2 regions of the Paenibacillus sp. 2TAB23 genome follow, and region 2 is predicted to be linked to the other one. Evidence: a T-box and tRNA genes for the amino acid it is inferred to sense, from the RefSeq annotation. Region 2 holds a T-box; the other holds one or more tRNA genes.
The links. The T-box of region 2 lies ahead of leuS (leucine--tRNA ligase). A T-box ahead of a tRNA ligase gene usually reads a tRNA of that ligase, here a tRNA-Leu.

Region 1 (5,177 bases), on a different contig from region 2:
CTAATCGGTCGAGGGCTTATCCTAAACACGTTTACCGTGACCCATACATCCGGTAGACAGCAGCAAGAAGGTTCAGCAAACCTTATCTTTCGTATCCAGTTTTCAGGGCGCAATGCCTTGTTGTTCAACCGTGCCTCTTTTGCAGTTGAAGCTCTTGGAGACATTTCAACGCAAATATGCAATGTTCCCTGATAGCTCAGTTGGTAGAGCACTCGACTGTTAATCGAGTTGTCACAGGTTCGAGTCCTGTTCGGGGAGCCATTATGCTCTCATAGCTCAGTAGGTAGAGTGCATCCATGGTAAGGATGAGGTCACCGGTTCGAATCCGGTTGAGAGCTCCAGTACTCTTTCAACTTTGAGGACAAGTTTTCATTTATGCATGGCCCGTTGGTCAAGTGGTTAAGACACCTCCCTTTCACGGAGGTAACAGGGGTTCGAGTCCCCTACGGGTCACCAATTTCCTTTTTTACAAAAGGCGCCTATATACTTGGACGCTTAGCTCAGCTGGGAGAGCATCTGCCTTACAAGCAGAGGGTCGGCGGTTCGATCCCGTCAGCGTCCACCATATCGCTGTTGGGGATTAGCCAAGCGGTAAGGCAACGGACTTTGACTCCGTCATTCTCAGGTTCGATCCCTGAATCCCCAGCCACTTATACTATGAGTCATTAGCTCAGTTGGTAGAGCACCTGACTTTTAATCAGGGTGTCGTAGGTTCGAATCCTACATGACTCACCATTTTTTATCTCACGCGCGCGTATGGCGGAATTGGCAGACGCACTAGACTTAGGATCTAGCGGGCGACCGTGGGGGTTCAAGTCCCTCTACGCGCACCATCTTTAACACCCTTAATCGGGAAGCACTTTGTATGTCAACAAAGTAACGTAGGTGGAAGTCCTACACAACATGGTTTAGCAAGAACATAATGAAATATGCGCGTATGGCGGAATTGGCAGACGCACTAGACTTAGGATCTAGCGGGCGACCGTGGGGGTTCAAGTCCCTCTACGCGCACCATACCATGAGAAAACCCTTGGCGAACAAGGGTTTTTTGCTGTTTACATACTTGAATGGTTAAGCTTGTCTTTTCGCTTCATTTGTTCAATTGTAATATCTGCTTGTCATTGACTGAAATGAATTTTCTGAAATGAAACATGATATCCGTATGTTGTTCGCGACTCTCCCTATATCCCCAAGAAACAATGTCAGAAATTGAACCTAACGGTGCATTAAGCTAATCGTCCCCCGTAAGTTACACCCATCGTTTAAGCAATCTCCAACTCATCTCCAAACTCATCTATATCGGTCGTTTATCAAGACAATCGAATAAAATGACTGTCGTTAAATATCAATCAGCTTAAAGATTAAGGAAATGAACGATAAACCAATTGAATGATTCATGAGCAGGAACCGATAAGGGTTTATCTGTCTAGTTGCTGCTGCATGGGTAGAGCACTGAATAGCAATGAATAGCATTGGTTAACAGGATGCTAGCCTATTGTAATGATGAGTTTTGTTAGGTGAGAATTCTCTTCATTTTGTGCATCGAGCTGTCGATATAGTTCATTGGGACTATTTGGAATCTATGAAGATGAAGGAGACTAGAGCGATGCATCAAAAAATGAGGAACCACAAACTTAGAGCTTTTATTGTTTTGCTAATCATGATAATTGGAATTAGCCATATAGGAAGCCACGGTTTGCAGACTGCTGCTGCCCTTGGAAACAGGAGCATAATGGCCGCCGAACCATCAAACACGGCAATAAACGGAGCTGCAGCGGCAAAGAATCCAGCAAGCAGCAAAGCGGAACTGGAGTATTGGCGGTATACAGCGGAAGGTATGCTGTATGCACCGCTTGTTTTGCCCAATGGAAATCTTTTTACGGTGACTGCTAATGGATGGTTATCGGTGTTGGACGGGAAAGGCAAAGAAGTGAAGCGTGTGAACAGTTACAGCAAGTTGTCTGCTCCAGCTATAAATGGGAAAAACGAGATTTATATAGCAGGCACGGGCGCACGGCTGTTCAAATATGATATGGCGGCAAATGGAGGGCAGGCAGGTATTTTTTATTTCAAGAATAAAAAAGAACAGCTGCAGCCCTCCGGCGTGGTGACGGATGGAGAAGGTTATCCGTATTTTTCATACCAGCATGCGATCCTGTCGCTAAGCAGTACAGGTGAGAAGCAGGCAGCTTTATTGCCTGACGGCGTCACGGTAAAGGAGCTCGCTGCAGGTAAGAGCGGCGTGTACGCCCTAGGCAGCAACGGCACGCTTTACGCAGTGCGTGGCGGAGCGGTAGTATGGGAGGCGGCATTGGAACAGCCGCTGCTTGGGGCTAAGCTTGCCGCCGACCGGGTTGGCGGCGGCGTGCTGCTGCTTGCGGGCAAAGCGGTCGCTGCGTATGAGGAGGACGGCAAAGTCCGATTCACGCGCGAGCTTGCGGCTGCGCCCGCAGGCGGCTGGACATCCCCGGTGCTTCTGCCGGGGGATGCAGGAGCTGTCGTTGCCGCAGAGCTTAGCGGCAACGGCATTGCTGCGTTCCGCCTCGCAGACGGGGCGGAACTATGGCGCATCAGCGCCGCCGGGGCAGGGGGCTACGGCCCCGCGGCGCTGGCGCCGGATGCTGCCGCCGGCATCGTGCTGGCCGGCGGCCGATCCGGCGCTGTGTACGCGATCGACGGCTCCGCCAAGTCGATCTTGTACACTTACGGCGGGCACGCCGCGGTTCCCGCGAGCAGCGTGGCGCCGATGGGTGCCGGACGCTTCGCGTATGCGTCCGGGAGCAAGCTCATCGCGGCGGGGCCTGTCCGGCCCGTCGCGGTTACCTACGCAGCGGCGACGCTGAAGCTGCCGCTGGATACGAGGCTCCTGCTCACGGACAAGCTGAAGCTGTCCGATCCCGTCGCCCTCGGCTTCCGCTCAGATAATGCGGCGATTGTCCGCATTACGGATAAAGGCGTTGTGACCCCAATGGCGGCGGGCTCAGCAAACCTATATGTCGACGTCATAACGAGCGGATACAAAGGCCAGCTCAAGCTTCCTGTTCAGGTTGCTGCTTCGGCCTCCAAGCTGAAGGTAAAGCGTGAGGCGAAGAAGGTCAGTGTATCTGGCAAGTCCTATACAGTTCAAACGGTGGTTATTCCTAAGGGAGTTCCAATGACGGCAGGTCTAGCAAGCCGCAAGGTTGGCATTGTTCAGCCGCTAGTGTCGATTGCAAAAGCCTACAACGCGGACGCTGCGATCAATGGCACCTACTTCGAGGCTTACGGAGGCATCCCGGAGCCGTACGGCACGATCATTACAGACGGCAACGTGGAGCATATCGGCAATACGGGCACCGCAATCGGTTTTACATGGGACGGCACCGTCATGATGGATTCGCTTCGCGTTAAAGTGCTAGGAGGCACGGACGGTTCATTTGCCTTCCCGAATAATTGGTATGTTTACTTCATTAATCGTACCCCGTCGGCTGGTGCTTCCTCAGCTATTATGTTTACGCCGAAGCGAGGAGCAAAGGTTGGCTTTGCTTTAGGCACGGCAATAACAGTGAGTAAGGGGAAAGTGACAAAGATTAGCAAGAAAGAGAACGTCAGCATTCCAGCGGATGGGTACGTACTTGTTTTTATAGGCTCAGAAGAAAAGCTGGCGGAACGCTTCAAGGTCGGCACGGTCGTAGACTATAAGCTTGAGATGACTAATCTATCAAGAACGCCAATTGCCTGGTCACGCGTGCATACGGCAGTTGGAGCAGGCCCTAGGCTGGTGAAAGACGGGAAGCTGGCGATCAACCCTGCGGGAGAAGGCTTCAGCAGCTCCAAAATTTTAACAGACTCTGCAGCGCGAAGCGGTATTCTCGTTAGAAAAGATGGAACTGTCGTCCTGGCGACCGTGTCTCAATCAACTATAAAGCAATGGGGACAAATCATGCTGCAGCTTGGCGCTGTGCAGGCGATGAACTTGGACGGCGGCGCATCCTCAGGTATGTATGCCCAAGGCAAGCTCATTACGACGCCTGGCAGGCTGATTAGCAACGGTCTCGTTTTCGGAACAAAGTTGAAGTGGTAAAAGAGCAGTATGAACCGTCCTCGTGTTGAGGACGGTTTTATTTTTTGAAAAGGTTCATAATCTATAGAAGTATAATCTGTCACAGAGTTAACCATTGACTTTTGACGTGAGAAACATTATCATTAAAACGTCAATGATAATCGTTATCAATTTTCGTTTGAAGAAACGGAATCCATATACTTATACTTATTTTTACATTCAGAAGATGTCTGCCGCGGCAGCAGAAGGAGCGTGCATGTCCAATGATTCGTCTAACGACTTCGGGTCTTGATATTGGTTATGATGATCGTCTTATCGTCAAGAATTTGAACATTGCTATACCACAAGGGAAAATTACGGCGCTGGTTGGAGCCAACGGCTCTGGCAAATCGACGATTTTGAAAACGATGGCCCGTATTATGAATCCATCCCAAGGCAGTGTGCTTCTGGACGGCAAATCGATTCATAAGCAATCAACGAAGGAAGTAGCGAAGCAGCTGGCCATTTTGCCGCAGAATCCTACCGCACCAGATGGACTGACAGTAGCCGAGCTTGTATCCTACGGACGTTTTCCTTATCAGAAGGGTTTTGGCTCGATGAGCAAGGAAGACCGTAGTATCGTACAATGGGCAATCGAAGCGACTGGCATGACTGATTTCGCAGACCGACCAGTTGACCATTTATCAGGCGGTCAGCGTCAGCGCGCTTGGATCGCGATGTCCTTGGCACAGGAAACAGATATCCTGTTTCTGGATGAGCCAACAACTTTCCTTGATATGGCGCATCAGCTCGAGGTACTACATTTGCTTCAAAAGCTTAACGCAACGAACAACCGTACAGTTGTCATGGTTGTACATGATCTAAACCATGCAACGCGTTATGCGCACCATATGATTGCTATAAAGACAGGTGTTGTTGTTGGCGAGGGATCACCAGCTGAAGTTATGACGCCTGATATTATGCGCGAAGTATTCAATATTGAAGCAGATATCGTTCCGGATCCGCGCACAGGCGTTCCGCTTTGCTTGCCTTATGCGCTTGCTGGACAACCGGCTGCCGACAAAGTAGCGGTTAAGAGAAGTGCGGAGCAAGAGAAGACGCTGACAGCTGCAGGAGCTTAGTCAGGATTACTTAG
Region 2 (10,230 bases):
GCCATCCTTGAGCTTGCCCATGCGAGCAGCGAACAGACCAAGCACCGACATTAAGCCTGCGCGAATAACAGACGGTGAAGCACCTGCAAGAAGCACGTACAAGGGCACCGCAAACATGAGCAGCAGAAGCGTCCGCTCGCGGCTTATGCGCGCGAAGCGAAGCAGCCCGCTTAGCGCATACATAAATACGGCGACATGGAGGCCTGATATGGCCAATATATGCGTCAAGCCCAGACGCGAGAATTGCTGGAACTGCTCGGGGTCGAGGTCCTCGCGGATGCCGAGGACCAGACCCTTCATGTATCCGGACTGTGCGGACGGATACAGGGCATCCATCCGCCCGCCAAGGTAGGCGCGGGCGCTGTCAACGCGGCCGAGCAGAGCGGCCGCGGTCCACTTTGGGCCCGGTGCCGCTTCGACGGCAGCGGTGCCCTGCACGGTAAGCAGCCAGTGGATTCTCTGGCTGCTTAGGTAGCGGCGGTAGTCGAAGCCGCCGCTGTTGGTGGCGCGGGCCGGGCGCGTGAGCTCGCCGGCCAAGCGCACGCGGTCGCCGCGCTGCCATGCCGCGGCGGTCAATTGCTCCGGCTCCTCTGCGAGCCGGATGTGCACGATCAAACGCTCGCGCACGACACGCGCGGCACCATCACTCGCGAGGCGGATGCTGTCCGCCGCCACGCGGAACATCACGCGGTCGCCGTCTATCTCCGGCGCCGACATGATCGTGCCCGCCGCTTCCGCCGCAAAAGCGGCTCGCGGGCCTTCCGCCTCAGCGGCGGCGAGCAGGGCCGGCAGCTCGGTCACATTGCGGGCATCCGCCCACAATCGGTGTCCCGCGGCAACGCCTACCGCAAGCGCGCATGCTGCCGCGAGCTGCCAGCTCGCCAGCCTGCACAGCACGACTGCGAGCGCGAGCAGCGCAGCCGCGCCGGTCGCAAGCACGACGCCGCGGCTGCTCAGACCTGCAGCCGCGGCGCTTCCTCCAACATAGCAAATCGCAAACCATAACAAAGGCCGACGGTTCATCGCAGCATTCTCCCCCCTTCTCCTTCCCTAACTATCGCAACACACAAAAAAAAGGAACCTCCGACGCATCATTAGATGCAATCGGAGGTTCCTCCTCCATTTCAACACGCTTTAGCCTTATAAGGTAATTTCCACATATATATGCTTTTGACTCATTTGTTCATATCCATATATACGCTTTCCCTTATTAGGCAACATCCATATATACTTTTGCCTTATTCGTTCACTTCCATATATGCTTTTGCCCTATGAGGTTACAACCATATACGCTGTTCCCTTATGAGGTTACATCCATATGCGCCTGGGCAGGAGGCTCGAATTGGTCCAAACACCGAAATTGGATGCCCTTCTGCTTCATCAGACGGATCACCTTCTCGCTATCCTTTGGATAGCTGCGATGATAAACGACTTCGATCACGCCGCTGTTTGCCAGCATGTTGGCACAGGTCCAGCAGGGCTGATCCGTCACGTAAACGGTTGAGCCTTCACGGTCGGCCCTATCGGTGAACAGCAGCAGGTTTTGCTCCGCGTGAATCGTGCGGATGCAGCGCTGCTTCTTGAACAGCTGCTCCTTGCCGTCCACCAGCCTCATCTCCACCTCTTCCGAAATCATGCAGCCTGCTTCCAGACAATCCTGAACGCCCATCGGCGCCCCGTTATAAGCTGTCCCCAGCAATTTCTTCCCCTGCACAAGTACGGATCCAACATGTCTGCGCGGACAACGCGAGCGGGTCGAAACCATATAGGCGATATCCATAAAATAAGTATCCCAGTCTTTGCGGACGGCATCCTGTGTTTCGGTATTCATCCTTCTTACTTCCTTTCTCTTGGTGCATTTGATGCTCTAGTTGCATCGCTAATTGTCGATTAAATGTGTTGACTTGCCGCTATGGCTTGGCCAAGATCGGCCAATATATCCTCAATGCCTTCCGTGCCGATAGACAGACGGATCATACCTGGAGAAACGCCTGCACTAGATTGCTGCTCCTCGGACAATTGCAGATGCGTCGTGCTTGCCGGGTGAATGATAAGCGACTTGGAGTCGCCTACATTCGCCAAGTGGGAGAAAAGCTCAACTGAATTGATCACTTTCTTGCCGGCTTCAACGCCGCCTTTAATGCCGAAAGTCATGATCGCGCCTTTACCCTTAGGCAAATACTTTTGTGCGAGCGCATAGGTCGGGTGGCTCTCAAGACCTGGATAATTCACCCATTCAACAGCATCATGGCTCTCCAAATACTCGGCAACCTTCTGCGCGTTGGAGCTGTGGCGTTCCATCCGGAGATGAAGCGTTTCAAGTCCCTGAAGCAGGAGGAAGGAGTTGAAAGGCGAGATCGCTGCACCCATGTCGCGCAATAGTTGTACGCGTGCCTTAATAATGTAGGCTACCGGACCAACCGCATCCGTATACACCACGCCGTTGTAGCTTGGGTCAGGCTCAGTCAAGCCCGGGAACTTGCCGCTGGCTTTCCAATCGAACTTGCCTCCGTCCACGATAATGCCGCCAATCGAAGTACCGTGGCCGCCAATAAATTTGGTGGCAGAGTGGACAACGATATCTGCGCCATGCTCAATCGGCCTGCACAAATATGGGCTTGGGAACGTGTTGTCCACGATAAACGGAATGCCATTCTCATGCGCAATTGACGCAACTGCCTCAATATCAATGATATCACCTTTTGGATTGCCGATGGTTTCCGCGTAAACCGCTTTCGTACGCTCATTGATCGCACCGCGGAAGTTTTCCGGATCGGAAGGATCAACAAAGCGAACAGTGATGCCAAGCTTTGCGAGCGTAATGGAGAACAAGTTGTACGTACCGCCATACAAGCTCGTCGCGGAAACGATTTCATCTCCTGCCCCAGCGATATTAAGAATCGCATATGTAATAGCCGATTGGCCAGAAGCAACCGCGAGTGCTGCAGGAGCACCCTCAAGCTCCGCTACCCGTTTCTCGAATACATCTGAAGTTGGGTTCATGATTCTGGAATAAATATTGCCAAACTCCTGTAAGGCGAACAGATTCGCCGCATGATCCGTATCTTTGAATCCGTAGGATGTCGTTTGGTAGATCGGCACTGCACGCGACATCGTAGTCGGATCGATTTGCTGGCCTCCGTGGACGGATAGCGTATCAAGAGAAAGCTTGCGTTGTTCTGACATTTTCTCGACTCCTTTTAATCAATTAATAAATAATGAAATAATGGCAAGCATTGGGTGAAAGCACCTGCTCCTTTCCATTCTCTCACAATTATGGACGAGCTACAATGCTATCTTCCATTGCATGTAACAGTTTTTCGCCAATTCCTTTAACCCGCAGCAGGTCAGTAGTAGAAATGAACTTTCCGTTTTTTTCGCGATCCGCCACGATTGCCTCGGCTTTGGCCGGACCAATCCCTTTGAGCGCATCCAGCTCTGACGCACTGGCACGATTAATATCGAGTTTATCTGCTTCCTCATCATGTTCCGATTGTCCGAGCGAGAGATTATTGTTGTTCTCCTTAGGATCTACATCATCCGTTGAATCCGTTACGGCTTCCACTGCCCCAGTCGGTTCCGACTGCCCGGAAGCATCTCCACTAGGATCAGACTCCTTCTTGTATGGCTCAGATACCGCATCAGCAGCAGTCTCAATATGCCGTTCATCCTTGTTATCCAGTTCCGTCAACGCATTCGCAACCTCCTCATTCAGCGGCAGCCATTCTCCTGCAGCCGTACGCTTCGGTTCTAGCAAGGAGGCACAAAGGAGAATGACCGCCGTCACGATTAGAACGGAAACGAGCAGCAGCCGTTTATTGCTAAGCATTGATGCGCCTTTTTTCATCATTCACAGCACCTTTCCTTCTCTTTTTTTATTTGGAAATGAGTGACATATTAAACAAGTCCCTTGGAATAAGGTAAGAGAGCAGCCGAAAAAATTGACCTGCATGACTTGGGCGGCTCGGGATTGCACGCGCTTGGCCGTCGATTGCCTCACTTTTCGGCTAATCAAACGCGCACCTAACCTATAGGAGGGTTTAGCATGAATGTCGGATTTATCGGAACGGGCACGATGGGCAGCCTGCTTATCGAAGCACTGATAGCATCGGGTGCGCTATCGCCAGCACAAATCGCTGTCAGCAACCGTACCTTTGCGAAAGCGAAAGCATTAGCCGACCGTTATACCGGCATGAGAGCCGAAAATACGAATGCTAACGCAGCCTGGGGCAGCGATATTATATTTCTGTGCATTAAACCGCTCGAATTCAAAAAAGCTGTGGATGATATCAAATCCGTTCTGCGACCGAATCAAATTGTCGTTTCGATCACAAGCCCCGTGCTTATCTCGCATTTGGAGGGAGAGCTCGATTGCAAAATCGCAAAAGTCATACCAAGCATCACGAACCATGTTTGGAGCGGCGCTTCGCTCTGCATATACGGTCAGACGATGGACGAAACGGACAAAGAGCAGCTGGAAAATCTGCTTTCCCACATCAGCCAGCCGCTTCGCATAGATGAGAGCTATACGAGAGTGGTCTCCGACCTCTCGAGCTGCGGACCAGCATTTATCTCCTTCTTGCTGGAGCAGTTTGTTGATGCCGCTGTCGAGGAAACAGGCATCGGACGCGACGAAGCGCTGCGGGTCGCAAGCGCTATGCTGCTCGGCACCGGGTTACTGCTGACCGATGGCGGCATGACTCCCTCAGAAGTACAGGAACGTGTAGCTGTACCCGGCGGCATCACCGCCAAAGCATTAAGCATGCTCCGGAGAGAAACGGACGGCGTATTCAACCAGCTGATCCGTACGACACATGCGAAGTACCAAGAAGATCTTGCCAAAGTTTCATCCGCCTTTATAGGCGAAGAGGTGAACGGACAATAGCTGTTCTTCAGCTATAACCGTTCACCTCTTCAATTTGTATTAATTAGCTACGATATTTACAAGCTTCCCTTTAACCGCGATCACTTTGCGTATCGTTTTGCCGGCAATCAGCTCCTGTACCTTCTCAAGCTCTTTCGCCATGCTTTCCATCTCTGCAACATCCATATCAGCAGCAATGGACACACGGTCCGCTATTTTACCGTTAACCTGAACGACGATTTCAACTTCTTGATCAACGGTCCAACTCCTATCGAAGGTCGGAAACGCTGCATAAGTAAGAGAATCTGTACGTCCCAGCTTTTCCCATAGCTCCTCGGCAATATGCGGAGCGATTGGGGAAAGCAATTGAACGAATTGCTCCATCGCCGCTTTCGGAAGTGAATCTGTCTTGTAAGCTTCATTGACAAAAATCATCAGCTGGCTGATTACGGTATTGAAACGAAGTCCCTCATAATCCTCTGTGATTTTCTTGATGGAGCGGTGCCATGTGCGTTTGAAGGCATCACTCGTATCACCGTCACTGATTTTGGCATTCAAGCTGCCATCCTCATTAACAAACAGACGCCATACGCGGCTGAGGAAGCGGTAAGTGCCTTCGACGCCGTTTGTATTCCAAGGCTTTGTCGCTTCCAGCGGGCCCATGAACATTTCATACATCCGCAAGGTGTCTGCGCCAAATTCATTGACGATATCATCCGGGTTAATAACATTGCCGCGTGACTTGGACATCTTCTCGTTATTGTTGCCAAGGATCATACCCTGGTTGACCAGCTTGTGGAACGGCTCTTTCGTATCAACGACGCCAATATCGTAGAGCACCTTATGCCAGAAGCGGGCATACAAGAGATGCAGTACGGCATGCTCGGCACCGCCGATGTATAGATCTACGGGAAGCCATTCCTTTTGTTTCTCAGGCGAGCAAAGCTGCTCGTTGTTTTTCGGATCGATAAATCGCAGGTAGTACCAGCAGCTTCCCGCCCATTGCGGCATTGTATTCGTCTCACGACGAGCCTTCATTCCCGTTTCAGGATCAATCGTGTTGACCCAATCCGTTACGACAGCTAGCGGGGATTCGCCCGTACCTGAAGGCGTAATCGCATCCACATCAGGAAGCAAGAGCGGCAATTGATCCTCGGGAACGGTTTTCATTGTGCCGTCCTCCAAGTGAATGATCGGAATCGGCTCACCCCAATAACGCTGACGGCTGAACAACCAATCGCGAAGCCGGTACGTAATTTTACCCTTGCCTTTGCCTGACGTGTCCAAATGCTCGATCATCTTCGCAATAGCTTCCTCATTCTTCAAGCCATTGAGAAAGTCCGAGTTGACATGCTCCCCGTCGCCGGCATAGGCTTCCTTCGCAATATCGCCGCCCTGTACGACCTCTACGATCGGAAGGTCGAATTGCTTCGCGAATTCCCAGTCGCGAGCATCATGTCCAGGAACAGCCATAATCGCACCGGTTCCATAACCGGCAAGCACATAATCAGCGATCCAGATAGGCGTTTTCACGCCATTAACGGGATTAATCGCGTATGCCCCAGTGAACACGCCTGATTTATCTTTTGCCAAATCTGTACGCTCAAGATCGCTCTTGCGAGCTGCAGCCTCTTGATAGGCTTGAACAGCACCCCGTTGATCCTCGGTTACGATTGCTGCTACAAGCTCATGCTCAGGCGCCAATACGCAATAGGTAGCGCCGAATAAAGTATCGGGACGTGTAGTGAACACAACAAGCGCTGCATCATGGCCATCGATCTCGAAGGTAACTTCCGCGCCTTTCGATTTCCCAATCCAGTTCCGCTGCATATCCTTTATGCTCTCCGACCAGTCCAGCTCTTCCAGGTCATCCAATAATCGATCGGCATATTCCGTAATTCTGAGAATCCATTGACGCATCGGCTTGCGGACAACCGGGTGATTCCCCCGTTCGCTTAGGCCGTTAATGACCTCCTCATTCGCTAGAACCGTACCAAGCGCCTCACACCAGTTAACGGAAACCTCTGCTACATAAGCAAGTCCGCGGTTATACAATTGAATAAATATCCATTGTGTCCATTTGTAATATTCAGGATCCGTCGTACTAATCTCACGATCCCAGTCGTACGAGAAGCCGAGCGATTTGATTTGCCTGCGGAAGTTATCAATATTTTTAAACGTAATGTCGCGCGGATGCTGTCCCGTGTCCAAAGCATGCTGCTCTGCCGGTAATCCGAAAGCGTCCCATCCCATCGGGTGAAGCACGTTATAGCCCTTCATCCGTTTGTAGCGGGATACAATATCTGTAGCCGTATAGCCCTCGGGATGACCTACGTGCAGACCTGCTCCAGAAGGGTACGGAAACATATCTAATGCATAAAATTTCGGTTTGCCCGCCTCTTCGGTCGTTTGAAACGTTTTGTTCTTATCCCAGAATTGCTGCCATTTCGGCTCTACGACAAGCGGATAGTAGCCGTGAAATTGCTGTTCTTGACTCATTCGTTGATTTCCTCCTAAATGTATATGCTGGTTGCGGATACCTGAATAAAAACATAAAACCTCCCGCCCCTAGCGATTAACGCTAGGGACGAGAGGTTGTTCTCCCGTGGTACCACCCTAGTTAGCGGCAGGCATGCTTTGCCTAACGCTCACTTGTCGCCCTTATCGCGGGCCAAACGGTGCTATTCCCTATCGACTATCGATCAATTCGCCGATGGATTATACGCACAGCTCCAAGGCGAGCTTCATTCCGCAGCAGGTCCGGCTTTCACCCTACAACACCGGCTCTCTAAGCCTAGCCAACGAAATTACTGTTCCTCTTCAACGCTCCATATGCATAAAAATGGTTAGTTTCGATTATAAAGATCGTGAGGTTCGGTGTCAAGACATCGGTGACTTGCTTGTTCCTGTCCAGGACCGTGCCGAATAGAGCTAGCGATACACCATGATAAGAGTTAGATGCAAGTAATTTTTTTACTGGATAGGCTGAAAGGAAACATTCCAAATACCATCATCATCTTTAATCATTTGAAAGCCAGACTTATTTTTTGCATCTTCGCTTGACTGATATTCAATATATCCCGTAAAATCGCTTGTTTGTATGAACTTCCCATTTTCAATATTATTGAACGTTTTGAGGATTTGTTCTCTTTCTCCTCTATCTGAAATAAGAATTTTTTCATCCTCCTCTTTTGTCCATTGAACATACCCCTCTCTATCCGTGTATAGTGCATAAGCAACATCATTTTTATTGTCCAATCTTGCTTCAACATATAACTTAGCAATACTAATAGGTTCCAGCTCTTTTAATTGTTGTTCATTTAAGTCTTTTTGAAAGTTGGTATAGGCCTCTTGTTCTTTGTCGGATAGCTTAAAATCAAGTAATGACGTTGAGGTTGGACTTGGTGTAAGCTCATTTGTGTTCTCCCTATTAAAACAACCTGTTAGTGCCATTACAATTGCAACCCATAATAAACCGTATTTCAATTGCACGAATAAATGCTCCCTTCAACTCCGCTATTTTTTTGATTATTCTTCTAATATCGACGTATGGATTCACTCCATCGTTTCCAATATCACCGAAAAGTTCCACGGAGCTATCCTAACCGTTCGTATTATATGATGAACCAGTTATAGTGAGAGATGAAACGAACCCAATTATTGGGATAGATATTTCTGAAGATGAGAGCCATGGACAAGCTTTTTTACAACGTCTGACCACTATCTACAGTGATGATTTGTCCCGTCATTGCTTCTTGTTCCAGAGCTGCACATATCAATTGAGCAATATCTTCGGGTGTTGAAATTCGTTGCAATAGAAGATTGGGAGCTAATTTTTGCATCTGTTCTTCTCTTCCAGCCCACCACCTTGTTGCGACGGCTCCTGGTACGACGCAGTTGACTCTAATGTTTGGAGCTAAGGCTCGTGCCAACGATTTCGTGAGGCCGTGAATTGCCGATTTGGATACCGCGTACGGAAGGGAAGAACCTAATCCTGTTTGTCCTGCTATACTGCCTAAATTAACGATAGCACCTTCGTTATTGCGGTTCATAAACGGGGCAACAGCTCGAGAGCAGTAAAACATTCCTTTCACGTTGACATCAAAGAGCTCGTCCCATATTTCCTCTGTTGCCCCTTCAAGATCATCAAGCGGGATATGCCGAGTGATGCTTGCATTATTCACCAACAAATCAATAGTACCGAATTGTTGTACCAGTAATTTAATCATGCCTCTGACTTCCTTGTCTTTGGAAACATCGGCTTGTACGGCTATTGCTCGACCACCTTCTTTATTGATAGTTAATACGGTTTCTTCCGCCTCGACTCTAGAGCGTGAGTAGTTTACCGCCACTGTTACCCCCCTCTTAGTAAGCAACAAAGAAGTAGCTCTGCCGATTCCTGTACCACCGCCGGTAACTAGTGCGACTTTATTTCGTAAATTCATTTGTTACATCTCCTTTTGTTTTTCCATGATATAAATAATTGTAGATTCTCATTTTGAATTTGTATAATTGATTTAAATGATTGTTACATTCAAAAAAAATGAAGGATAAACAAGGGGAATTCGACAATGGATCTGAAAACGTTAAAAACGTTTCAAACGATTGTGAAATGCGGTAGTTTTACCCGTGCAGCAGATGAATTGAATTATCAACAGTCCACTGTTACGATGCAAATTCAAAAGCTTGAATCCGACTTGGGCATTCAGCTAATCGAACGCGGAAAAGGTCTCCGTTTAACGGAAGCTGGCAGGCTATTCCACGGGCAAAGTTTACAAATCGTAAAGAGTATTGAGCAATTACAAGAGAATTTGTCGGATTTACAGTTAGGAGAGGCAGGAAATGTTCGGCTTGGGGTGACGGAGCCAACCGCCAGTTACCGTTTACCTGTTATTCTGAAGAAATTCATAGCCGATAATCCGAAAATTCGCGTGTCCATAGAGTTTGCCAATACGCCAGTGTTATGCGAACGACTACTAATGGGGGAGGTTGATTTTGCTCTTTGCTCGGCTCCGGATCTAGGGTCTGAACTTTATTTTGAACCCTTGTTCAAGGAAGAATTCGTGGTATTGATACCGGAGGATCATCCGCTTGCCGAAAAACCAGTGATTGAGCCAGATGATTTTCAAGGGCATCGTCTGCTCATTACGTCAGCGACCTGTCCATACCGTAGGAAACTTGAGATGGTATTGCAGGATTTAGGGAATCTTTCTCTGGATACGATGGAAATTGGCAGTATGACAGCTCTGAAATACTATGTCGAAAGCGGATTCGGTATCGCACTCGTTCCAAAGGTAGTTTTGAACCCAGTACCTGCAGGAACATTAGTACGGAATATGTGTGGCAATCGAATCGACATGACTTTC

Region 1: it encodes a tRNA-Leu, which carries the amino acid that the T-box ahead of leuS (leucine--tRNA ligase) is inferred to sense. The anticodon was not compared.

Annotation. Positions count from the first base shown of each region.
Region 1 is NZ_JBFRGD010000021.1:130,156-135,332, reverse strand. Features, by position in the region: tRNA gene AB4Z29_RS25085 (tRNA-Asn) at 186-261, shown strand; tRNA gene AB4Z29_RS25080 (tRNA-Thr) at 266-341, shown strand; tRNA gene AB4Z29_RS25075 (tRNA-Glu) at 382-456, shown strand; tRNA gene AB4Z29_RS25070 (tRNA-Val) at 490-565, shown strand; tRNA gene AB4Z29_RS25065 (tRNA-Gln) at 575-649, shown strand; tRNA gene AB4Z29_RS25060 (tRNA-Lys) at 660-735, shown strand; tRNA gene AB4Z29_RS25055 (tRNA-Leu) at 751-833, shown strand; tRNA gene AB4Z29_RS25050 (tRNA-Leu) at 932-1,014, shown strand; gene AB4Z29_RS25045 (phosphodiester glycosidase family protein) at 1,733-4,063, shown strand; gene AB4Z29_RS25040 (ABC transporter ATP-binding protein) at 4,306-5,163, shown strand.
Region 2 is NZ_JBFRGD010000003.1:269,301-279,530, forward strand. Features, by position in the region: gene AB4Z29_RS06480 (DNA internalization-related competence protein ComEC/Rec2) at 1-1,023, opposite strand, end outside; gene AB4Z29_RS06485 (deoxycytidylate deaminase) at 1,301-1,831, opposite strand; gene AB4Z29_RS06490 (homocysteine synthase) at 1,891-3,186, opposite strand; gene AB4Z29_RS06495 (ComEA family DNA-binding protein) at 3,275-3,850, opposite strand; gene comER (late competence protein ComER) at 4,046-4,885, shown strand; gene leuS (leucine--tRNA ligase) at 4,925-7,363, opposite strand; T-box leader at 7,445-7,697, opposite strand; gene AB4Z29_RS06510 (RNA polymerase subunit sigma) at 7,838-8,356, opposite strand; gene AB4Z29_RS06515 (SDR family NAD(P)-dependent oxidoreductase) at 8,569-9,309, opposite strand; gene AB4Z29_RS06520 (LysR family transcriptional regulator) at 9,436-10,230, shown strand, end outside.